Regions from separate parts of the Ideonella sp. sgz306126 genome, predicted to be linked through region 1. Evidence: predicted binding sites of a transcription regulator. Region 1 holds the regulator's gene; each other region holds the start of a gene.
The links. Region 1 encodes sigma-54, which starts transcription at its own class of promoters, with help from an activator protein. Its sites were predicted from a motif close to TGGCANGNAANCTGCTTT; they were not measured.

Region 1 (7,537 bases):
GCAGCGGGCCCGAGCAGGGGCTCCAAACCAGGCCCAGCAAGGCGCCCAGGCCGAACGCGCTCCACAGCGAGCCGGGGTTCAGGCCGGCGGCGGCGCGGTCGGCCCGGCTGGCCAGCGGCGTCATCCAGGCGGTGAACCGCGCGTTGAGCGCCGGGATCCACATCACCAGGCCGAACGCCACCATCAGCCCCGCGCCTGCGCTGCGCACCCGCGCCGGGTCCAGGCCGATCGCATCGCCGGCCACGCCCACCAGCAGGCCCAGCAGCGCGAACGCAGCGGCCATGCCGGCACCCATCGCCAGCGGCGCGGCGCGGTGGCGCTGCAGCGCGCTGCCCAGCACCAGCGGCAGCAGCGGGAAGACGCAGGGGCTGAGGGTGGTCAGCGCGCCGGCCAGCAGGCTCAGGCCGGCTTCGGGAACCGTGGTCATCGCGAGGGACTCTTCGGCAAGCGGTTCAGAGGGCGGACTGCAGCACCATCGTCAGCGCCTCGGGCTGGGTCTCGCCGACGATGCGCTCCGTCTCCCGGGTGCCCTTGAAGACGATCACGGTCGACTGCTGGTGGACCTTCATCTGCTTCTTCAGCGCGAGTTCGGTGTCGTAGTCCACCACCAGCACCTGGACCGCGGGCGACTTCGGGTCGGCCGCCATCGCCTGGAAGACCTTGTCCTGGGCGCGGCAGACCGGGCACCAGCTGGCGTGAAAGTGCAGCGCGACCGCGGCACCGGCCTGCTGCGCCTTGGCGAAGGCGGCAGCGCTGTAGGGCGCCAGCGTCAGCGCCTGGGCCCAGCCCGAGGCCAGCATCAGGGTGGTGGCCAGCAGCAGCGGGACGCTGCGGCGGCGGACAGGGGCGAGGGTCATGGCGGTCTCCGGAGGAAGAAAGGGGGAGCGAAGGGCGGGATGGTCGCACTGCTGGGCAGTGGTCGTCGGCCGAGGGGGTTTCCTTACAGGCCACGCCTGTTGTCGAACCGACGCAGAATCGCGCCATGAAAATCTCCTTTGTTTCGGATGTGGTGTGCCCCTGGTGCGCCATCGGACTGGCCTCGCTGGAAACGGCGCTGGAGCGCCTGGGCGGCGAGCTGGGGCCGGTCACGCTGCAGTTCGAGCCCTTCGAGCTGAACCCGCAGATGCCGCCCGAGGGCGAGGACATGCTGGAGCACATCACGCGCAAGTACGGCGTGGACGAGGCCCAGGTCCGCGCCAACCAGGCCCAGATCAGCCAGCGCGCCGCCGCGGTCGGTTTCGACATGCGCATCGAGCGCCGCCGTCGGGTCTGGAACACCTTCGATGCCCACCGCCTGCTGCACTGGGCCGGCACGCTGGGCGCGGCGCCGCAGCGGGCGCTGAAGAAGGCCTTGCTGGGGGCCTACTTCACCGACGGCGACAACGTGAGCGCGCGCGACGTGCTGCTGCGCGCGGTGGCCACGGCCGGGCTGGACGCCGCGGCGGCGGCCGAGGTGCTGGACGGCGGCCGCTACGCCGCCGAGGTGCGGGCCGACGAGGCGCGCTGGCAGCAGGCAGGCATCCACTCGGTGCCGTCCATCATCATCAACGACCGGCACCTGATCTCGGGCGGCCAGCCGCCCGAGGTGTTCGAGCAGGCGCTGCGGCAGATCGCCGCCGAGGCGGCCTGAACGTCGCGCCGCTCAGGGCGGCGTCGCGTCCTTGCGCATCGAGCCGCTGACCAGGTCGAAGCGGAACATCCGGCACTCGATCGGGCCGTTCCACATCGGCACGCGCCGGCTCTCCTTGAGCCGCATCAGCGTCGGCAGCTTGGGCTCGGGCGTCAGCACCCAGGCTGTCCAGCCGGCGTAGCCCTTCTTCCAGTGGGCGGCCAGGCGGGCGTAGAACTCGCCCGCGTCGGCCGCGCCTTCGAATTTCTCGCCGGTGCTGTCGCGCTCGGCGAAGCGGTTCGAGCCCTGCCCCTTGGGCGCGATGCGCTCGCCGTAGGGCGGGTTCATCAGGATCGTGCCGTGCGCCGCAGGCGCCGGGCGCTGCAGCGCGTCGGCGGTCTTGAACTCGATGGCCTGGAGCACCCCGGCGCGCTCGGCGTTGCGGGTGGCGAAGTCGGTCATGCGAAAGCTCACGTCGCCGGCCCAGATCGGTACCGCCGGCGCGTGGACGGCGGCCTCGGCCTGTTGCTTCATCTCGCGCCAGGCTGCCTGGTGCTCGCGGAACGGCAGCAGGCGCTCGAACGCGAAGCGGCGCTGCAGCCCGGGCGCGATGCCGCAGGCGATCTGCGCGGCCTCGATCGCGATCGTGCCGGCGCCGCAGCAGGGGTCGAGCAGACCGCCGTCCTGCTCGCGGCCCTGCCAGCCGGCGGCCGCCAGCATCGCCGCGGCCAGGGTCTCCTTGAGCGGCGCCTCGCCCTTGACCTCGCGCCAGCCGCGCTTGAACAAGGCCTCGCCGGACAAGTCGATGCTGAGCGACGCATGGTCGGGACCGAGGTGCAGCGCCAGCGCCAGATCGGGGGAGCGGGTGTCGACGCTGGGCCGCTCGCCGGTGGCGTCGCGCATCACGTCGCAGACCGCGTCCTTGATGCGCAGCGCGGCGAAGTTCAGGCTTTGCAACGGGCAGCGCCAGGCCGAGGTGTCGACGCGCAGCGTGTGGCGCGGGGTGATCCAGTCGTCCCAGCGCACGTGGCACGCCAGGTCGTAGAGGTCGTGCTCGTCGCGGTACGGACCGTCCACGACCTGCCACAGCACGCGCTGCGCCAGCCGGCTGCCGAGGTTGAGCCGCATCGCGTCGGCCAGGCTGCCGCTGACGTAGACGCCGCCGCGGCCGGCCTCGATCGGCGTGCCGGCGGGCAGCAGGCGGGTGCATTCCTCCAGCAGCCAGGGTTCGACCCCGGCGGCGCAGGGCAGGAACAGCGTGCCGGTGGTGACCGACGAGCGCGCCGCGCGCTCGCGCTGGACACGGCGCGGCGTGGCGCCGGGCGGAGCGGGATTCATAGGGCCTTGCGCAGGTTGGCGGGCGCGATCTTGAGCGCCTCGCGGTATTTGGCCACCGTGCGGCGCGCGACCTGGATGCCCTGCTCTTCGAGCATCTCGGCGATCTGGCTGTCGGACAGCGGCTTGGCGATGTTCTCGGCCGCGACGAACTGCTTGATCAGCGCGCGCACCGCCGTGCTCGACGCATTGCCGCCGGCATCGGTGTTGAGCGACGAGCCGAAGAAGTACTTCAGCTCGAAGGTGCCGTAGGGCGTGGCCATGTACTTGGCGGTGGTCACGCGCGAGATGGTGGATTCGTGCAGCCCGAGTTCGTCGGCGATCTCGCGCAGCACCAGCGGCTTCATCGCGATCTCGCCGTGGCTGAAGAAGGCCTTCTGCCGCTCGACGATGGCCTGCGAGACGCGCTGGATGGTCTCGAAGCGCTGCTGGATGTTGCGGATGAACCAGCGCGCTTCCTGCAGCCGCGCCGACAGGCTGCCGCCGCCGCGCTGGCCGCGGATCGCCTGCGCGTACAGGTCGGAGACGCGCAGCTTGGGCATCACGTCGGGGTTCAGCGTGACCTTCCAGTTGCGGCCCGATTTCACGACGATCACGTCGGGCACGACGATCAGGCTCTCGGCCTTGGCGAACGGCCGCCCCGGCTTGGGCTCGCAGGCGACGATCATCGCCTGCGCCGCCTTGACGGTGGCCTCGTCGCTGGCGGTGGCGGCGGCCAGCTTGCGCAGGTCGCGCCGGGCCAGCAGATCCAGGTGGCCGCGGCAGATCGCCATCGCGCAGTCGCGCTCCGGGCCGGCCGGGCGCAGGCGCAGCTGCAGGCACAGGCAGTCGCCCAGGTTCAGCGCCCCGACGCCGGCGGGCTCCAGGCTTTGCAGCCACTTCAGGCCGCAGCGCAGCTGGTCGGACAGCTCGTCGCGGGCCTCTTCGCCGTGGAGGTCCAGCGCATCGGCCACCCGCGCGACGATGTCTTCGAGCGTGCCGTCGAGGTAGCCGTCGTCGTTCAGCGACTCGATCAGCACGTGCACCGCCGCGGCGTCCTGCGGCGACAGGCGCATGCCCGAGAGCTGCTGGCGCAGGTGGTCCTGCAGGCTGGGCCCGTTGCCGGCGCGCTCCTGGGGCTCGAAGTCGTCGTCGCCGCTGCCTGCGCCGGCCGAGGGGGTTTCGCGGATGCCGTCGAAGTCGTCCCGTTCGGTGCCGTTCTCCCAGTCGTCGCGGGCGGTCGTGCCGAACTCCGCGCTGTCCATGCCGGTGCTCTCGTCACCGCCTTCGCCGACCGCGCTGCCCGGGGCGTCGGCCTCTTCGCGGGTGCTGGCGCTGCTGCGGTCGAGCGCGCCGAACTCGAAGGGCGTGGCGTCCTCCTCGGGTTCCAGGAAGGGGTTTTGTTCGAGCATCTGCTCGACTTCCTGGTGCAGCTCCAGCGTCGACAGCTGCAGCAGCCGGATCGATTGCTGCAGCTGCGGCGTCAGCGCCAGATGCTGGGAGAGGCGGACTTGGAGGGTCGGTTTCATCGCGCGGGCGCCACGGCGCAGGGCCGCTCCCAGGCAAGGCGCCCGCCGCGTCGCGGGCTGGAGACATCGAGGATGGACCGGGGGGCTGACATGTCACATCCGGAAGTGTTCGCCGAGGTAGACCCGGCGCACGTCCGGGTTCTCGACGATGTGCGCGGGCGTGCCTTCGGCCAGCACGTCGCCCTCGCTGATGATGTAGGCGCGGTCGCAGATGCCCAGCGTCTCGCGCACGTTGTGGTCGGTGATCAGCACGCCGATGCCGCGCTGCTTCAGGAAGCCGATGATGCGCTGGATCTCGATCACGGCGATCGGATCGACCCCGGCGAAGGGCTCGTCGAGCAGGATGAAGCGAGGCTGGGTGGCCAGCGCACGGGCGATCTCGACGCGGCGCCGTTCGCCGCCCGACAGCGCCGGCGCCGGTGAGTCGCGCAGGCCGGTCAGGCTCAGGTCGTGCAGCAGGCCGTCCAGCAGGCGCGTGATCTCGGCCTCCGGCAGCGACTTTCCGTCGGGTCCATAGCGCAGTTCCAGCACGGCGCGGATGTTTTCCTCGACCGTCAGCTTGCGGAAGATCGAGGCTTCCTGCGGCAGGTACGACAGGCCCAGGCGGGAGCGCTGGTGGATCGGCATGCGGTGCACCGGCACGCCATCGATGTGGATCTCACCGGCGTCGCAGCGCACCAGGCCCACCACCATGTAGAAGGTGGTCGTCTTGCCGGCCCCGTTGGGGCCCAGCAGCCCGACCACCTCGCCGGCGCCGACCGCCAGGTGCACGTTCTTGACGACCGTGCGTGCACCGTAGGTCTTGCGCAGGCCGCTGGCCTCCAGGCGGCTTTCGCGCCGGGGCGGCGAAACCGGCGCGGTGGCGGCGGGGTTCAACGCCCCGCTCCCGCGCTGGACGCAGGCGTGGGCGGCAGCGGCGCCGAGGCCGGCGCATCGGCCGCGCGCGGGACGAACACCAGCCGAGCCCGGCCGGGGGCCGCGCCCGACGTGGCGGCCGCGCCGCCGTCGAAGGTGATGGTGTCGGTGGGCTGGTCGTAGACGATGCTGGCGGCACGCGCCTCGTCGGCCACCACCCCGGCGCGCAGGACCTGCATCCTGGCGTCGCCGCTGAAGCGGATCCGGTCGTTGGTGCCGTCGTAGTCGACGCGCAAGGCCTGCGCTTCGATCACTTCGTCGACCCGGTCGCGCTTCTGGTGGAAGGTGGCCGGCTGCGCGGCGCTGCCGAGGGCGGTGGCCTGGAAGCGGCCCGGGCTGTCCTCGTGGATCTCGACTTTCTCGGCCCGGATCTGCAGCGTGCCCTGGCTGATCACCACATGGCCCGTCAGCGTGGTGATGCGCCGGGTCAGGTCGACCGTGGCCGCCTTGCTGCCGCCGTCGCTTTCCACCACCATGGGCTGGTTGCGATCGGCTCGCTCCGCCCGCGCCGCCGGGGCGGCGATCAAGGTCAGACCCAGCACGGTGGCGAGCGAAGCGGTGATCTGCATATTTGCGGCATGAAACTTGCATATCATTCTACGTCGACCCGCGCCGCGAATGCTCGGGCCTACCCTGAAAATTCCCGCCTCCGGGGGACTTTCGGGCGCCCCGCAGGCGCCGATGGCGGGCTCAGTGCGTGCGTTCGACCCGCACCAGCACCGCGTCGGCGCCGTCGGCCTTGAGCCGCTCCTGCTGCGCCAGGGCCTCGTCCTTGCTCGCGAACGGCCCCAGGCGCACCCGGTGCACGGTGTGGCCGCCCTGCTCGCGCTCGGACACCGTGGCACTCAGCCCCTGCATCGCGAGCCGGCCGCGCTGCTGTTCGGCGTCGTCGGCGTTCGAATAGGCGCCGGCCTGCACGAAGTAGACGAAGGGATCGGGGGGCGGCGGCATCTGGCCGGCCAGGATCGCCGCCGCGTCGCGGGTGGACTGCGGCGCCGTGGCGGTGGCGGGCGCTGCCGGCCGAGTGTCTTTCGGCGCCTCGTGCTTCGCCGGCGCTGGTGGCGCCGCTGCCTCGGGGCGCGCCGGCGTGGCGGGCTCGGTGGCCACCGGCGCCGGCGCGGCGGCCGCACTGGCCGCGGTGCTGGCGGACGCGGCGTTCGGGATCGGCGCCGGCTTGCCGGCCAGCGGGGCGTTCGGGTCCCAGTTCTTGTTGCGCTCGATCTCGGCCGCGTCCTGCTCGGCGGTGCGGTGCGGCACCTTGTCGATGAAAGGCACCGGTACCTTGGCGATGTACAGCGCGACGCCCAGGGCGATGCCCAGGCCCAGCAGCAGGCCGACGATCAGGCCGACCAGCGTGCCGCCGCGCTGTGCCGCGCGGGTGAGGGTGTGACGCGTCATGGGGTCTCCGGCAAGGGTTCGCGTGACATCTGGTCGGGGGCGCCGACGCCCAGCAGCGCCAGCGCGCTGCGCAGCACCTGGCGGGTGGCGGCCAGCAGCGCCAGACGCGCCGCAGCCAGCGCCCGGTCGTCGACCAGGAAGCGCTCGGCGCCATAGTAGCTGTGGAAGGCGGCGGCCAGGTCGCGCAGGTAGAAGGCCACGTCGTGCGGCGCCAGGTCGCGCGCCGCGGCCGCGAGCATGTCCGGGTAGTCGGCCAGCTTGAGCATCAGCGCGAGTTCGGTGGGCGCCGTCAGCAGCGACAGGTCGGCGCCCTCGGGCGTGAGCCCCTGGGTCGCGCCCTGGGCCAGCACCGAGCAGATCCGGGCATGCGCGTATTGCACGTAGAACACCGGGTTTTCGTCGTTCTGCTTGAGCGCCAGGTCGATGTCGAAGGTGAACTCGGTGTCGGCCTTGCGGCTGATCAGGAAGAAGCGCACCGCGTCGCGGCTGGTCCAGTCGATCAGGTCGCGCAGCGTGACGTAGCTGCCGGCGCGCTTGCTGATCTTCACCTCTTCGCCGCCGCGCAGCACCCGCACCATGGTGTTGAGCACGTAGTCGGGAAAGCCCTGCGGGATGCCCAGCCCCACGCCCTGCAGGCCGGCGCGCACGCGGGCGATGGTGCCGTGGTGGTCCGTGCCCTGGCAGTTGATGCAGGTGGTGTAGCCGCGCTCGAACTTGGCCACGTGGTACGCCACGTCGGGCACGAAGTAGGTGTAGCTGCCGTCGGACTTGC
Region 2 (7,537 bases), on a different contig from region 1:
TCACCCGGCGGGCCACGTCGTCGGCCGGCACCAGCACATGCTGGGCCTGATGCAGCATCGGCTCGAACCGGGCCCGCCACTGGCTGATCGCCCCCGTCTGGTGATTCAGGTGATCCTGGCCGAGGCACTGGTCGCAGTCGGCATCGGCCGGCTGGCCGCAGTAGCGGCCGTCGGCCTTGACCAGGTTCACGCGCGGGCAGATCGTGTAGTAGTCGTGCACCGACACCTTCAGGACCAAGCCCAGCCGGCGCGCGGTGGACGCCAGGGCCTGCGCGGTCTCGGCGGGAAAGTCGATCAGGTGGTGGACATGCAGCTCGGTGATGCCCAGCAACGCGATGGCCTCGTCGAACAGTCCGCCCTCCCCGAGCGGCAGCGTTGCGAGGTTGTGCAGCCCGAACATGCCGGGGTGCAGCAAGGCCACGCAGCCGGCTTGGTGGGAGGGCCGCAACTCGAAGACGCCGACGCCCTGGGCCAGCAACTGCTGGGTCTGTTCGAGCAGGTGGCGCTCGGTCCCGCCGCCCCGGTTGTGGCAGACGAGCAGGACGTTGCGCTCGCAGGCCAATCGCTGGAGCCGGCCCAGGTCGATGCGTGCGCGGTAGACCCAGGCCGGGTCGGCCTCGATGTGCCGGGCGACCTGATGGTTGTAGTCGGGATAGAGTTTTTCGAGCTTCTTGATCGCCGCCGCGATGCGGGCCGCCGCCTCGCCCTTGAAGCTGACCGAGCCGACGTGGCGGACATAGACATCGCAGGCCAGGGCGTTCGTCCAGCCGGCCTGAAGCGCACGTTGGCAGAAGTCGTTTTCCTCACCGTAGCCGCGGCCGAACCGCCGGTCGTCGAACAAGCCGACCTGGCGCAGCGCAGCGCGCCGCAGGTACATGCAAAAGCCCACGCCGGTCGGCGCCTCGACCTGCTTGAGCCGATTGACCGAGGCCGCGATGCGGTCGATTTCGGCGTGCGACACCTCCAGCGACAGGCGGTTGTCCCCCAGGGTCTCGGGGTAGCTGCAGATCGTGGCGTTGTTCGACAACGGGGTGAGGGTGGCCGCGCGCGGATGCGCCTCGGCCTGTGCCACGAGCCGGTCCAGCCAGTCGCCGTAGACCTCGGTATCGCTGTTGAGCAGGACCACGTCGCGGTCGCGGTGCTGGCGCATGCCCTTGTTGACACTGCGCACGAAGCCCTGGTTCTGCCGGTTGACCTCCAGCGTGATCAGCCCCCGGGAGGCCAGTGTGCGCAGCATCGCACCCAGTTCGGGGATCGGGCTGGCGTCGTTGATGACCACCACCTCGTGGGGCGTGCGCACCGGCGCGGTCAACACGCTGTGCAGGCAGGCCAGGGTTTCCTCCAGGCCGCCGTAGACCGGGATCACCACGTCCACCTCGGCCGGAGCCGACCAGCGCCGTGCTTCGATGCCGCTCCAGAACTCGCTGGCCAGCAGGTCGCTCTGGGCCCCGGGGGCAGGTGTCGCCGAACGGCTCGGGCAGCTGCCGTGGCGGCTGCTGGCCCCCTCCATGTGGCGAGCCACCGCGTCGGTCGCGAACACCGACAGCGCCGCGCCCTTGACCACCTGCATCTCCGGCAGGGAATTCATCAGCCGCCGGATGTCCAGCCCCGGCAACGGGTTGCGTCCCTCGCGCCAGCCCCAGCGCTGAAAGTGACGCAGCGGGTCCATGCCGGATTGCGCCACATCGGGGTTGCAGCGGAGGTAGTACTCCGCGTCGAACCACGGCGATGGCGACAGGCCCCGAAACCGGGTGATCAGCCCGTAGTGCAGCAGGCGATTCAGGCCATGGGTCTTGCCACACTGGGCGTCGTAATGCGGCACGTCGAACATCGGGCTGGGCCACAGCCCCCGGGCATCCCCCTGAACCACGTAGTGCTTCAGCGCCGACATCCCGTCGAGCTCCGCGGGATCGATCTGCGACAGATAGAACTCCCGGTCGAACAAACCGGTACCCCGGGTCAACTCGATCTCGAACTTGAGCAGCGACTGCGGCTTGCCCACCGCGCGACCGAGCGAACGCAACAGGCGGATGCTCTGCATCATCACCTGCGCATCGAAGGGCCGCTTCGGTACTTCGATCACGGCCTGCCCCGGCTGCCAACGATCACGGTGTTCACGCTCATCCTTGCCAGGCCGGCTACCCGCGTCACCCACTGACATTGAACTACGACTGTCACAGGATGGACCCGAAAATGTTTGATATGTGCTGCTGAATGTAGCCCAGGCCGGCGATTCGTCTGCCCCCTAATTCCGCGCAAATCCCCCTTGAAACGCGTACTTGTGCCCGGAGCGACCGGGCAGCAAAGGGGCGCCGGGACGGCGGTCAGCGGCCGAGGTCTCTCAAGCCCTGGGATCGCCAGTCCTGGACCAGCGCCGCCTCTGCGTGCCAGCGATGGCGACTCCGCGAGGGCGGGTTGGCGGCCAGCAGGTGATGGCGCCCATCGGCCGCCCGGCCCCAGCCGATGCCGGCCACGCGAAGCCCGTCCCACCCCCCCAGCAGGGCCTGAAGCCACCACAACACCAGCACCCCGGCGCTGGGCGGAGCCTGCAGCGCCCGCACGGCGTCGCGCCAGATCGGCAGCGGCACCGTCAGCACCGGCACGCCGGCGGCCTGCAAACGGGCCGCCTGGGTCCAGCGACGCTGCAGGAAGCGCGGATCGGGGCCGGTCATGATCGCCCACGACAGACCGGCGGGCACCGGCGCGTCGACGTCGGGCGAGAACACCCAGACGTCGATGCGGCACCCCACGTCGTCCACGGTCGCACGAGGACCTTGCCACTGATTGAAGCGCAGCACCGCGGCGTGGCGGTCGATCGCCCGGCCCAGGCCGCCGCCGGCCAAGCCGGCGGCATTGCCCACCGAACACAGGCCGCCGGCCTGGATGCGCTGGCGCAGCCAGTGCCCGAACGCCGCGCGCAATGCCGGCTGCCCGTCGCCCAGACCGTTCCCCGCCAGGTCGGCGGGCGGGTGCCATGCCGCCACGCCGGGCTGGCCACGGGCGGCATCGTCCAGCACGTCGGGGTCGATCGCCCAGAGTGCCGCGGGGGCCGATTCCGCAAGCAGGCCCAGCGCCCGCCGCTGCCACACCCGAGGCAGGTCCGGCACAGCCTGCGTCAGCGCAGGCACCCAGCGCCGCGGCAGCGGGCGCCCCAGGTCACGGCGGAACAGGGCGAGCCGGCACAGCGCCGCGCCGCTGTCAGCCTGTCGGCGCCAGGCGGCCGTGAACCAGGCCAGCGTGATCTGGTCGTAGCGGCCCGCCTGCCGACGACGCCGGCCCCACCAGGCCTGCAGCCAGGCGGGCGCGAGAGCCCGCCAGCGCCGGCCCGCCACCGCAGGCGCCGAGCTAGCAAGCATCGAGTGCCTCGCCGCCGTCCGCCCCCGCACCGTTCGGTGCCAGGACGAAATCCAGCCACGCGCGGGCCACCGCATGGATATCGGCCTGCGCCAGCACCCGCTCGCGCAAGCCCTGCGTCTGTTGCCGGTACCACGGCGCATCGCTCAGCAGGCGCTCCAGCAGGGTGTCCCAGTCCGCCTCCGCCTTCGCCACCCAGGCTCCGGCGCCCTCGAACCGCCGGGCATCCGCCAACGGCGAGCACAGCGTCGGAATCTGCCAGAAGCCGGCCTCCAGCACTTTGAGCGCGGTCTTGCAACGGTTGAAGCGGGTCGGCTCCAGCGGTAGCAGATTGACGTGGGCGCGTCGCACCACGTCGGGATAGAACGCGAAGTCGTGCCGCGCCAGGCGCACGACCTGGGCGTCGGGCAGGTCGAGCGGGAAATGACCCGGGCCGGTCACCTCGATCCGGACCTCGGGGTGGCGGCGCAAGACCTGCTGCAGCACCGGCGCGACCAGGGCGAAGTCGCGGTCATGGCTGCGGGTGCCGGGCAGGTAGCTGATCAGCGGCGGCGTGGCTTGCAGGGGGGTCGCCGGCAGGCCGCGCCAGCGCCAGTGCACAGCATTGGGCAACACGGCGATCGGCGGGGCCGCCCCGCCCTGCGCACGAACCGCCGCCTGCAGCTCGTCGCGCAGCTGCACCGTCGAGACGCTGACCCGGTCGACTTGCTGCAGCGCGCGCCAGTGGGCGCAGAACAGGGTCCGGATCTCGCCTTCGCTGACCAGTCCGTTGAGCACGCCGGGGCTGGCCGAGGCCAGGTCCGGCAGAAAGATCAGGTCGTCGACGTCGGCGATCACCCGGGTGCGCTGCCGGCGCCAGCGCGGCAGCCACCATTGCAGGCGCCAGGTCAGCCGCGGCCGGTGCAGCACCACCCCATCGAAGCGCTGCGCCGGGCAGTCGTTGAGATGGCCGACGAAGATCTCGTGTCCCAGCCCCGCCAGCGCCAGCGCCAGGTTCTCGCAGCGGTACACGAAGGAGGCGTCCTGGCGGTAGCGTGCCGGGTTCTTGTTGCAGGCCAGAAAGGCGATCACCAAGGGACGGGTCAAGACAGGCGACTCCTGCAGCGGGCACCGACCGGCACGACAACGCTGCCGCGCGCCAGGGGCTCGGTCCAGTCTAGCCCAGGCGCGTCGGCTCCCTGCCGTCCGACCGCAGCGGCCGGTTCAGCGCTGCGGCAGCGCCCGGCGAAGCTGGATGGCTTCGGCCAGGTCGGCCACCTGCACCTCGTCGTGACCGGCCAGGTCCGCCACGGTGCGGGCCAGCTTCATCGCCTTGTGCAGGCTGCGCCCCGACCAGCCCAGCCGGGTGGCGGCGTTGCGGACGAAGGCCAGGGTCGCGGCATCGAGCGAACACGCGGCGTCCAGGTCGGCCCCTGCCAGCTGCGCATTCGGGTGGCCGGCCAGCCGCATGCGCTGCCGCTCGCGCGCGGCGGAGACCCGCTGCGCCACCGCGGCCGACGATTCGGCCGGCGGCACCGCCAGCAACTCTCCCGGCGCGACAGCCGGCACCTCGATCTGCATGTCGATCCGGTCGAGCAGCGGCCCGGACAGGCGGCCCTGGTAGCGGGCCACCGCGTCGGGCGTGCAACGGCAGTGGCGACCGGTGGCCGCGAACGCGCCCAGCCAGCCGCAGGGGCAGGGATTCATGGCCGCCACGAGCTGGAAGCGCGCCGGAAACTGGGCTTGCCGCGCGGCCCGCGAGATCGTGATCTGGCCCGTCTCCAGCGGCTCCCGGAGCGCTTCCAGCGCCGCACGCTGGAATTCGGGCAGCTCGTCGAGAAACAGCACGCCGGCATGGGCCAGCGAGATCTCGCCCGGTCGCGGAGGCACACCGCCGCCGACCAGCGCCACCGCGCTCGCACTGTGGTGCGGGCTGCGCACCGGTCGGCGCCGCCATGCCGCGGGGTCGAAACCGCCGTGCAACAAGCCGAGCAGCGCCGCGCTGGCCAGCGCCTCTTCGTCGCTCATCGGCGGCAATAGGCCCGGCAGCCGCTGCGCCAGCATCGACTTGCCCGAGCCCGGCGGGCCGATCAGCAGCAGGCTGTGCCCGCCCGCCGCGGCGATTTCGAGCGCGCGTCGGGCCCCCGCCTGGCCGCGAACGTCGCTGAGATCCGGCCCGGCAGCGGCCGGCGACACCGCGGCGGGCTCGGCGCGCGGCAACGCGGTCGCCCCCTCGGGCAGCAGGCTGGCGACCACGTCGCCCAGGTGAGCGGCGGCCCGAACGTCCAGCCCCGGCACCCGAGCCGCCTCGGCCGCGCTGGCCGTGGGAAGCACCAGCGTGCGGGCGGCGGCCTGGGCCCGTGCGGCCAGCGCCAGCGCCAGCGCGCCCCGCACCGGACGCAGTTCGCCCGCCAGCGACAGCTCGCCCGCCAGTTCGACCCCGGCCAGCCGCGACGGATCGATCACCCCTTGCGCAGCCAGGATGCCGATGGCGATCGGCAAGTCGAAACGGCCGGATTCCTTCGGCAGATCGGCAGGCGCCAGGTTGACGGTGACGCGTTTGTTGTGGGGAAACTCGAAGCCGCTTTGCGCCAGCGCCGCGCGCACCCGCTCGCGGGCCTCCTTGACCTCGGTCTCGGCCAGGCCGACCAGCGAAAAGCTGGGCAGGCCGTTGGCCAGGTGCACCTCGACCCGGACCTCCGGCGCCTTCAATCCGTCCAGCGCCCGGCTGGACACCACCGCCAATGACATGGCACGCCTCCCTGTCTGTGGAGCGCGGTACGTCGCCGGCTCCTGGCTCGGATTGTGCCGCCACCCGGGCTTGCATGGGCATGCACTGCAACAGTGCCGCTCACCGCGCACCACGGTCGTGCATGCCCGCTCCGATGCACGGTCGGAAGGCATTCAGAAGAGCTGGGCGCACCACCACGGTCGGTCTCACAGGCGGATGGCCCGGCGTCGCACGGCATGGCACGGAAGCTGCAAAAGGGACTGCGATCCCCTTCATCACCCACCCCCTGCACCAGGAGTTCGCATCCATGATCAAGAAGTCGTTCGTTTCGATGGCCGCCGTGCTGGCCGTGTCCGCCGTGCCGGGCCTGAGCTTTGCCGACGATGCCGCCGCACCGGCCGCCAGCCCGATCACCTACAACATCGGCGTCGTCACCGACTACCGCTACCGCGGCATCTCGCAGACCCACCTGGACCCGGCCATCCAGGGCGGCATCGACTACGCCGGCCCGAACGGCGTCTACCTGGGCACCTGGCTGTCGAACATCAACTGGATCAAGGACGCGGGCGGCAGCGACAGCGTCGAGTGGGACCTGTACGGTGGCTGGAAGGGCGAGGTGGCCAAGGGACTGACCTTCGACGCCGGCCTCCTGAGCTATGTCTACGTCAACAACAAGCTGCCGACCAGCGCCAACACGACCGAGATCTACGCCGATCTGACCTACAACGTCTTCACGGTCAAGTACTCGGACAGCGTGACCAACCTGTTCGGCTTCGCCGACAGCAAGAACAGCGGCTACCTCGAGGCCGTCGCCAACTTCGACCTGGGCAAGGGCTGGTCGCTGGCGCCGCACATCGGTCACCAGCAGGTCAAGAACAACGGCAGCTTCAGCTACACCGACTACTCGCTGACGCTGGGCAAGGACCTGGGCAACGGCGTGACGCTGAGCCTGGCCGCGATGGGCACCGATGCGGACAAGACGCTCTACGTCAGCCCGAGCGGCAAGTTCCTGGGCAAGTCGGCCCTGGTCGCCGGCGTCAAGTACAGCTTCTGAACCCCCTTCAGCAAAGGAAACAGCCATGAAGATGGTGACCGCGATTGTCAAGCCGTTCAAGCTTGACGAAGTGCGTGAGGCCCTGAGCGCCATCGGCGTGCAAGGCATCACGGTGACCGAAGTCAAGGGCTTCGGCCGCCAGAAGGGCCACACCGAGCTGTACCGCGGCGCGGAGTACGTGGTCGACTTCCTGCCCAAGGTGAAGATCGAAGCCGCCGTCGACGACGCGCTGGTGGACCGCGTGATCGAAGCCATCGAGGCCTCGGCCCGCACCGGCAAGATCGGCGACGGCAAGATCTTCGTCTCTGCCCTCGAACAAGTCGTTCGCATCCGCACCGGCGAGACCGGCAAGGACGCGCTCTGATCGCCCCCAAGCAACCAACCTACAGAAAACACCATGAGAAAGCTGATTGCTTCCC
Region 3 (7,537 bases), on a different contig from region 1:
AGCTTGAAGACCCAGACCGAGCCGCCCTGCTCCAGGAAGCTCACGCGCTTGGCCACCTCGCCGCCCCACAGCGGCACCGCGCCGCCCCAGCCCGAAACCACGGCGACGTACTGTTCGCCCTTGTCCTCCCAGGTGATCGGAGGCGCGACCACGCCCGAACCGGTCTGGAACTTCCAGACGATCTTGCCGGTCTTGGCATCGGCTGCCTGCAGGTAGCCCTCCGGCGTGCCCCAGAACACCAGGTTGCCGCCGGTGGTCAGAACGCCGCCCCACAAGGGCGCGAAGTTCTTGTCTTCCCAGACGATCTTGCCGGTCTTCGGATCGATCGCGCGCATCGCGCCGATGTAATCGTCGTTCAGCGTCTTGATCGTGAAGCCGGCGCCCAGGTAGGCCGCGCCCTTCTTGTAGGTCACCGGCTCGTTCCAGATCTCCATGCCCCATTCGTTGGCCGGCACGTAGAACAGCTTGGTGTCGGGCGAGTAGGCCATCGGCATCTGGTTCTTGCCGCCGAGGAACGAAGGTGCGTTGAAGATCTCCTTGCCCTTCTTGCCGTCGGCCGAGGCGGTCGGATCGCCCGGACGGCTTTCGGGAATGAAGTTCGGCCGGCCGGTCTTCAAGTCGATGCCCGAAGCCCAGGTGATCTTCTTGACGAAGGGGAACGCGTTCTCCAGGTGACCGTTCTTGGCGTCGATGACGTAGAAGAAGCCGTTGCGGTCGGCCTTGCCGCCGAGGATCTTGCCGCCGTCGTCGTAGGTGATGAACTCGTTGACGCCGTCGAAGTCCCAGCCGTCGTTGGGCGTGCCCTGGTAGTGCCAGACGATCTTGCCGGTCTTGACGTCGATCGCCACGGTCGAGCACGAGAACAGGTTGTCGCCGGGGCGCAGGTGGCTGTTCCACGGCGCTGGATTGCCGGTGCCGAAGTAGGCCAGGCCGGTCTTGGCGTTGTAGGTGCCGCCCAGCCAGGTGGCGGCGCCGCCGGTCTTCCACATGTCGCCCGGCCAGGTCTGGCCGGGGGTGCCGGAGATGCCGTTCTCGATCTTGTTGCCCTTGTCGTCGTAGCGGTAGCCCATCTGGCCTTCGACGGTCGGACGGGTCCACACCAGCGCGCCGGTACGCGGGTTGCGGGCCTCGACCCGGCCCGAGATGCCGAACTCGCCGCCGGACACCCCGGTCAGCAGCAGGCCTTCGGCGATCAGCGGCGCGGCGGACGCCGAGTACCCGGCGTTGTAGTCGTCGATCTTTTCCTTCCAGACCACGTCGCCGGTGTCCTGGTTCAGCGCCACCAGTTGGGCGTCCAGCGTGGCGAAGATCACCAGGTTGTCGTACAGCGCGGCGCCGCGGTTGATCACGTCGCAGCAGGGCATGATGCCGTCGGGCAGGCGCTGCTCGTACTTCCACAGCTTCTTGCCGGTCGCCAGATCCAGCGCGTAGATGCGCGAATACGAGGCGGTGACGAACATCTTGCCGTTGTGCACCAGCGGCTGTGATTCCTGGCCGCGCTGCTTCTCGCCGCCGAACGAGAACGACCAGGCCGGCACCAGGTGGCCGATGGTGCTGGGGTTGATCTGCTTGAGCGGGGAATAGCGTTGACCCTGGGTTCCCATCCCCCAGGTCAACACGTCGTTCGTCGACTTGGCGTCGTTGGCGATCATCTGGTCGGTCACCACGGCCTGGGCGGCCATCGACGACACGCCGAGGGTCACCATCAGGGTGAGCAATTTCATGCGCATGGGTTGTCTCCTTCTTCCTAGTGAGGGGGCACAGGTGTCACATCGACCCGATCGGCCGACGGTCCGGAGGCCACTAACGGCAACTAGCGTGCCAGGTGCGGCGTTTCCACCGCAGCGCAAAACTCAAGGGCTAACCCGCAAGGTCTGTCACAGGCTTGAGCACTCGCGGCAGCGCATCCGGGCCTGGTCTCGCGACAGGCCGGCGCCGGCGCGCGCTTCTGGAACAACCGGCCCGATCAAACCCTGCGCCGCCGCGCCCGCGCGTCGCGGCCCTCGCCGGTCACGCCAGGCCGTCGAACAGCCAGACCTCGACCTCGTCGCCGGCCGCCACCGAGCCCTGCTCGTGGCCCAGCACCACGAGCGCGTTGGCCTCGCTCATGCTGCGCAGGATGCCGGCACCCTGCGCGCCGGTGATGCGCACCTGCCAGCCGCCGGACGGCGCCGGCGTGACGATGCCGCGCTGGAACTCGGTCCGGCCGGGACGCTTGCGGATCGCCGCTTCGCTGCGCGCGCGCAGGCGCGGCAAGGCCGGCTCGCGCGCGCCGGCCAGGCTCAGCAAGGCCTCGCGGGCCAGCGCGTAGAAGGTCACCAGCGCGGCCACCGGGTTGCCCGGCAGCGCGAACAGCCAGGCGCTGCGGCCGGCCTCGGCGCGCAACGGGCCGAACGCGAAGGGCCGGCCCGGGCGCATCGCCACCTTCCAGAACCCCACCTCGCCCCGCATGGCCAGCAGCTCGCGGGTGTGATCGGCATCGCCGACGCTGACGCCGCCGCTGGTCATCACCACGTCGGCGCGGGCGATCGCCTCGTCCAGCGTGGCGGCCAGCGCCCCGCGGTCATCCGCCACGCGGCCGAGATCGATGATCTCGACGCCCAGCCGCGTCAGCGCCGCCATCAGGCTGTAGCGGTTGCTGTCGTAGATGCAGCCCGGTGCCAGCGGCTCGCCCGGCAGCCGCAACTCGTCGCCGGTCGAGAACAAGGCCACGCGCAGGCGCCGGCGCACGCTCACCTCGGCCTGACCCAGCGACGCGATCAGGCCCAGGTCGGCCGGCCGCAGCCACCGGCCCGCGGTCAGCGCCGCGCGGCCCTGCGCCAGGTCCTCGCCGCGGTGGCGGCGGTTCTCGCCGCGCCGCAGAACGCCGCGGGCCACCCGCACGAGGTCGCCGTCCAGCCGGCACAACTCCTGCGGCACGACCGTGTCCAGGCCCGGCGGCATCACCGCGCCGGTCATGATGCGCACGCAGCTGCCCGGCCCGATCGCGCCGATCTGCGCCGTGCCGGCGAACACCGTGCTGCCGACGACGCGCAGCGCCGTCTCGCCGTCCGGTGCCAGGTCGGCACCGCTGAACGCGTAGCCGTCCATCGCCGAGTTGTCGTGCGCGGGCACGTCGATCGGCGACACCACGTCGTCGGCCAGCACCCGGCCCAGCGCCGCCAGCAAGGGCACCCGTTCGTGCTGCCGCACCGGGCTCAGCGCAGCGGCGATCGCGGCGCGCGCCTGGTCGACCGAGAGTTCGTTGCCGGCAGCGAGCGGCGAAGGACCGAGTTCAGGCATGGGCGTCAAACGCAAGCGTGCAAAGGCCGAGGTGGCGCGATTGTGCGCCGGCCGCGCCGTCCCGCCGGCGGGTCCGGGAATAGCTATGCATCGCCATGCATATCGCCAGACTGGGCGCCGCGCCACAGAATCGCCCGCCGCGGGACGCGCCTGAGCGCACCCCCGGTGCGCTTCCCCGCTTCCCTTCCCTTCCGCACTGCATGAACACGCTCGCCGACAGCCTGGTGCTGGCCTTCCACCTGATCCTGCGCGCCGACGCAGAGCTGCTGCGCATCGTCGGCCTGTCGCTGCGGGTCAGCGGCCTGGCGACGCTGTTCGGCGCCCTGATCGGGCTGGGCCTGGGCGCATGGCTGGCGGTGGCGCGCTTTCCCGGCCATGGCCTGGCAGTCTGGACCGTCAACACCTTGCTGGCGCTGCCCAGCGTGGTGGTGGGCCTGCTGGTCTACCTGCTGCTGTCGCGCTCCGGGCCGCTGGGGTCGCTGGGCCTGCTGTTCAGCGCCACCGCGATGGTCTTCGCGCAGACCTTGCTGGTGGTGCCGCTCACCGCGGCGCTGACCCGCCGCCTGGTGCTCGACGGCCTGGCCGAGGGCGGCGACCAGCTGCGCTCGATGGGCGCCGGACCGCTGACCAGCGCCCTGCTGGTGCTGGTGCACGAGCGCTTCGGCGTGCTGACGGTGCTGCTGACCGCGTTCGGCCGCGCGGTCTCCGAGGTCGGCGCGGTGATGGTCGTGGGCGGCAACATCCTGGGAGCGACGCGGGTGATGACCACCGCGATCGCGCTCGAGACCTCCAAGGGCGATCTGCCGCTGGCGCTGGCGCTCGGCACGATCCTGCTCGGCGTGGTGGGCGTGATGAACGCGCTGATCGGCTGGATGCAGGGCCGCAGCAGCCTGCCCGGCCTGCGCCGCGAGGCCCTGGTGGCATGAAGCGCGACACCGCCTTGCTGGACGCGCCGCCTGCCGCGCCGCTGCTGCAACTGCAGCAGGCCACGGTGCGCTTCGGCGGCGTCACCGCGCTGCGCGACGTGAGCCTGCAGCTGAACCGGGGCGACCGGCTGGCCCTGGTCGGCGCGAACGGCTCGGGCAAGACCACGCTGCTGCGCCTGCTGCACGGCCTGCTGCCGCTGCAGACCGGCCGGCGCGAACCCAGCCCGATGCAGCCCGAGGGCCGTCCGGCGACGGCCGCCATGCTGTTCCAGCGCCCGTATCTGCTGCGGCTGTCGGCGCGGACCAATGTCTGGCTGGGCCTGTGGCTGCACAAGGTTCCGGCCTCCGAGCGCGCCGAGCGCTGCACCGAAGCCTTGCACCGGGTGGGCCTGGCGGCGCAGGCCGAGCGGTCCGCGCGCGGGCTGTCGGGCGGCCAGCAGCAGCGCCTGGCGCTGGCCCGCGCCTGGGCCCTGCAGCCCGACATCCTGTTCCTCGACGAGCCCACCGCCAGCCTGGATCCGAGCGCCAAGCGCGAGGTCGAAGCGCTGATCGCCGAGATCGCCGCCGATGGCGTCACCGTCGTGATGAGCACCCACAACCTGGGCCAGGCCCGGCGCCTGGCCAGCCGGGTGGTCTACCTCGAAGCCGGCCGGCTGGTGGTGGACCTGCCGGTCGACCGATTTTTCAACGATGTGCTGCCGACCGAGGCGGCCCAATTCCTCAAAGGAGAACTGCCATGGATCTGACCCTGAACCGCAGCCGCCGCCTCGTCACCGCCCTGCTGTTGGCGGCGGGCCTGTGCGGCGCCACGCTGGCCCGCGCCGAGGACAGCCCCTTCATGACCATGGCATCGACCACGTCGACCGAGCAGTCGGGCCTGTTCGGCTACCTGCTGCCGGCCTACAAGAAGGCCACCGGCGTCGACATCCACGTGGTGGCCGTGGGCACCGGCCAGGCGCTGGACATCGGCCGCCGCGGCGATGCCGACGTGCTGTTCGTGCACGACACCAAGGCGGAGGAGAAATTCGTCGCGCAGGGCTACAGCGTCAAGCGCCAGAACGTGATGTACAACGACTTCGTGCTGGTCGGCCCGGCCAGCGACCCGGCCAAGCTCCATGGCAACGACATCACGGCCGCGTTCACCAAGCTCGCCTCCAGCGGCGCCGCCTTCATCTCGCGCGGCGACCGCAGCGGCACCAACGCCGCCGAACTGCGGCTGTGGAAGGAAGCCGGCATCGACCTGGCCACCGCCCGCCCCGCAGGCTACAAGGAATGCGGCTGCGGCATGGGCCCGGCGCTGAACATGGGCTCGGCGATCAACGCCTATGTGCTGACCGACCGCGGCACCTGGCTCAATTTCAAGAACCGCGGAGACCTGGCCATCATCGTCGAAGGCGACAAGCGGTTGTTCAACCAGTACGGCGTGATGGTCGTCAACCCGGCCAAGTACCCGCACCTGAAGACCGCGCTGGCGCAGCAGTTCGCCGACTGGGTCACCTCGCCGGCCGGCCAGACCACGATCGCCAACTACAAGATCAACGGCCAGCAGCTGTTCTTCCCCAACGCCGACCATTGAGCCGCCGTGGCGGCCGGTTCAGCCCCTGCCCACGCTCAGGGGCGGGGTGGCTGACGGCCGCCGCGGCTCAGGCGGCCGGATAGCCCTCTTCGGCGAGCGCGGCCTTGAAGGCTTCGGCGGCCTGCTGCGAATCGATCCGCACCTGATGGGTCGGCAGGTCGATCTGCAGCTGGGCGGCCGGGTCGACCTTCTGGACGGTGGCGGTCACGCTCTTGACGCAGTGGCCGCAGGTCATGTCGGGCAGGGTCAGTTCAATCATGGTGGTTCCCGGGCTGGCAAAGCGCCAGTATGGCGCGGCCGGGCTTGACCTGTCTTGCGCTGGCGCCATGACCCCCCGGGTACAGTCCTGCCCATGATCAACCTGCCCATCCAGGGCATGACCTGTGCCTCGTGCGCCGGCCGTGTCGAGCGTGCACTGAAGAAGCTGCCGGGGGTCGACTCGGCCACCGTCAACCTGGCGGCCGAGACGGCCTGCGTGATCTCGTCGGCGCCGCTGCCCTTGCAGCAGCTCACCGACGCGGTGACGGCCGCCGGCTACGAGGTGCCGCAGACCCACAGCTCGCTGGCCATCAGCGGCATGACCTGCGCCAGTTGCTCGTCGCGGGTCGAGCGGGCGCTGAAGAAGGTGCCCGGCGTGCTGGACGCCCAGGTCAACCTGGCCACCAACGAAGCCCAGGTGCAGCATCTGGCGGATCCGGACCTGCCGGCCCAGCTGATCGCGGCCGTGCAGGCGGCCGGCTACGGCGCCCGCCGCGTCGACGATGCCGAGACCGAGGCCGCGCCGCGCTGGAGCGAAGGGCGGCAGGTGGCCCTGGCCGCGCTGCTGTCGCTGCCGCTGGTGCTGCCGATGTTGCTGGAACTCCTTGGCGTGCACTGGATGCTGCCGCCGCTGTGGCAGTTCCTGCTCGCCACGCCGGTGCAGTTCGTCTTCGGCGCGCGCTTTTTCAAGGCCGGCTGGAAGGCCTTGCGCGCCGGAAGCGCCAACATGGACGTGCTGGTGGCACTGGGCACCGGGGCGGCCTACGGCCTGTCGCTGGCGCTGTGGTGGAGCGAGCGGGACGGCATGCCGCATCTGTATTTCGAAAGCGCGGCGGTGGTGATCACGCTGGTGCGCTTCGGCAAGTGGATGGAGGCGCGCGCCAAGCGCCGCACGCTGGCCGCGCTCGATGCGCTGCAGGCGTTGCGGCCGGCGTCGGCACGGGTGCTGCGCGACGGGGTCGAGCACGAGGTGCCGGTGGGCGAGCTGGTGCTGGGCGACGTGGTGGTGGTGCGACCGGGCGAACGGGTGGCGGTCGATGGCGTGGTGGTCGACGGCGACAGCCACGTCGACGAATCGCTGATCACCGGCGAAAGCCTGCCGGTGCCGCGCGGGCCGGGCGACGCGGTGACCGGCGGGGCCGTCAATGCCGAGGGCCTGCTGCGGGTGCGCACCACCGCGCTGGGCGCCGAGACCCAGATCGCGCGCATCGTGCGCCTGGTGGCCTCGGCCCAGGGCGCCAAGGCGCCGATCCAGCAGCAGGTGGACAAGGTCGCGGCGGTCTTCGTGCCGGTGGTGATGGCGATCGCCGCGCTGACCCTGATCGGCGGGTGGCTCGCCGGCGCGACCGGGCCGACGGCGCTGATCCACGCCGTCTCGGTGCTGGTGATCGCCTGCCCCTGCGCGCTGGGCCTGGCCACGCCGGCCACGCTGATGGTGGCGAGCGGTCTGGCGGCCAAGCGCGGCATCCTCGTGCGCGACGCCAGCGCGCTGGAA

Region 2: a site for sigma-54 is predicted at 6,302-6,319, ahead of AC0N04_RS03030 (TorF family putative porin). Genes of this name have one in related genera too.
Region 3: a site for sigma-54 is predicted at 1,807-1,824, ahead of AC0N04_RS16010 (PQQ-dependent methanol/ethanol family dehydrogenase). Genes of this name have one in related genera too.

What each region holds. Positions count from the first base shown of each region.
Region 1 covers NZ_JBVYWP010000002.1:532,517-540,053, forward strand. Annotated here, with positions in the region: gene AC0N04_RS06935 (cytochrome c biogenesis CcdA family protein) at 1-427, opposite strand, end outside; gene AC0N04_RS06940 (thioredoxin family protein) at 453-857, opposite strand; gene AC0N04_RS06945 (DsbA family oxidoreductase) at 983-1,630, shown strand; gene AC0N04_RS06950 (THUMP domain-containing class I SAM-dependent RNA methyltransferase) at 1,643-2,947, opposite strand; gene AC0N04_RS06955 (RNA polymerase factor sigma-54) at 2,944-4,452, opposite strand; gene lptB (LPS export ABC transporter ATP-binding protein) at 4,546-5,328, opposite strand; gene lptA (lipopolysaccharide transport periplasmic protein LptA) at 5,325-5,936, opposite strand; gene AC0N04_RS06970 (SPOR domain-containing protein) at 6,058-6,765, opposite strand; gene argS (arginine--tRNA ligase) at 6,762-7,537, opposite strand, start outside.
Region 2 covers NZ_JBVYWP010000001.1:653,945-661,481, forward strand. Annotated here, with positions in the region: gene AC0N04_RS03010 (glycosyltransferase) at 1-2,083, opposite strand, end outside; gene AC0N04_RS03015 (hypothetical protein) at 2,325-3,356, opposite strand; gene AC0N04_RS03020 (glycosyltransferase family protein) at 3,346-4,440, opposite strand; gene AC0N04_RS03025 (YifB family Mg chelatase-like AAA ATPase) at 4,558-6,084, opposite strand; gene AC0N04_RS03030 (TorF family putative porin) at 6,372-7,118, shown strand; gene AC0N04_RS03035 (P-II family nitrogen regulator) at 7,144-7,482, shown strand; gene AC0N04_RS03040 (ammonium transporter) at 7,516-7,537, shown strand, end outside.
Region 3 covers NZ_JBVYWP010000005.1:196,535-204,071, forward strand. Annotated here, with positions in the region: gene AC0N04_RS16010 (PQQ-dependent methanol/ethanol family dehydrogenase) at 1-1,730, opposite strand, end outside; gene moeA (molybdopterin molybdotransferase MoeA) at 2,011-3,282, opposite strand; gene AC0N04_RS16020 (ABC transporter permease) at 3,483-4,208, shown strand; gene AC0N04_RS16025 (ATP-binding cassette domain-containing protein) at 4,205-4,954, shown strand; gene AC0N04_RS16030 (ABC transporter substrate-binding protein) at 4,945-5,784, shown strand; gene AC0N04_RS16035 (heavy-metal-associated domain-containing protein) at 5,852-6,043, opposite strand; gene AC0N04_RS16040 (heavy metal translocating P-type ATPase) at 6,137-7,537, shown strand, end outside.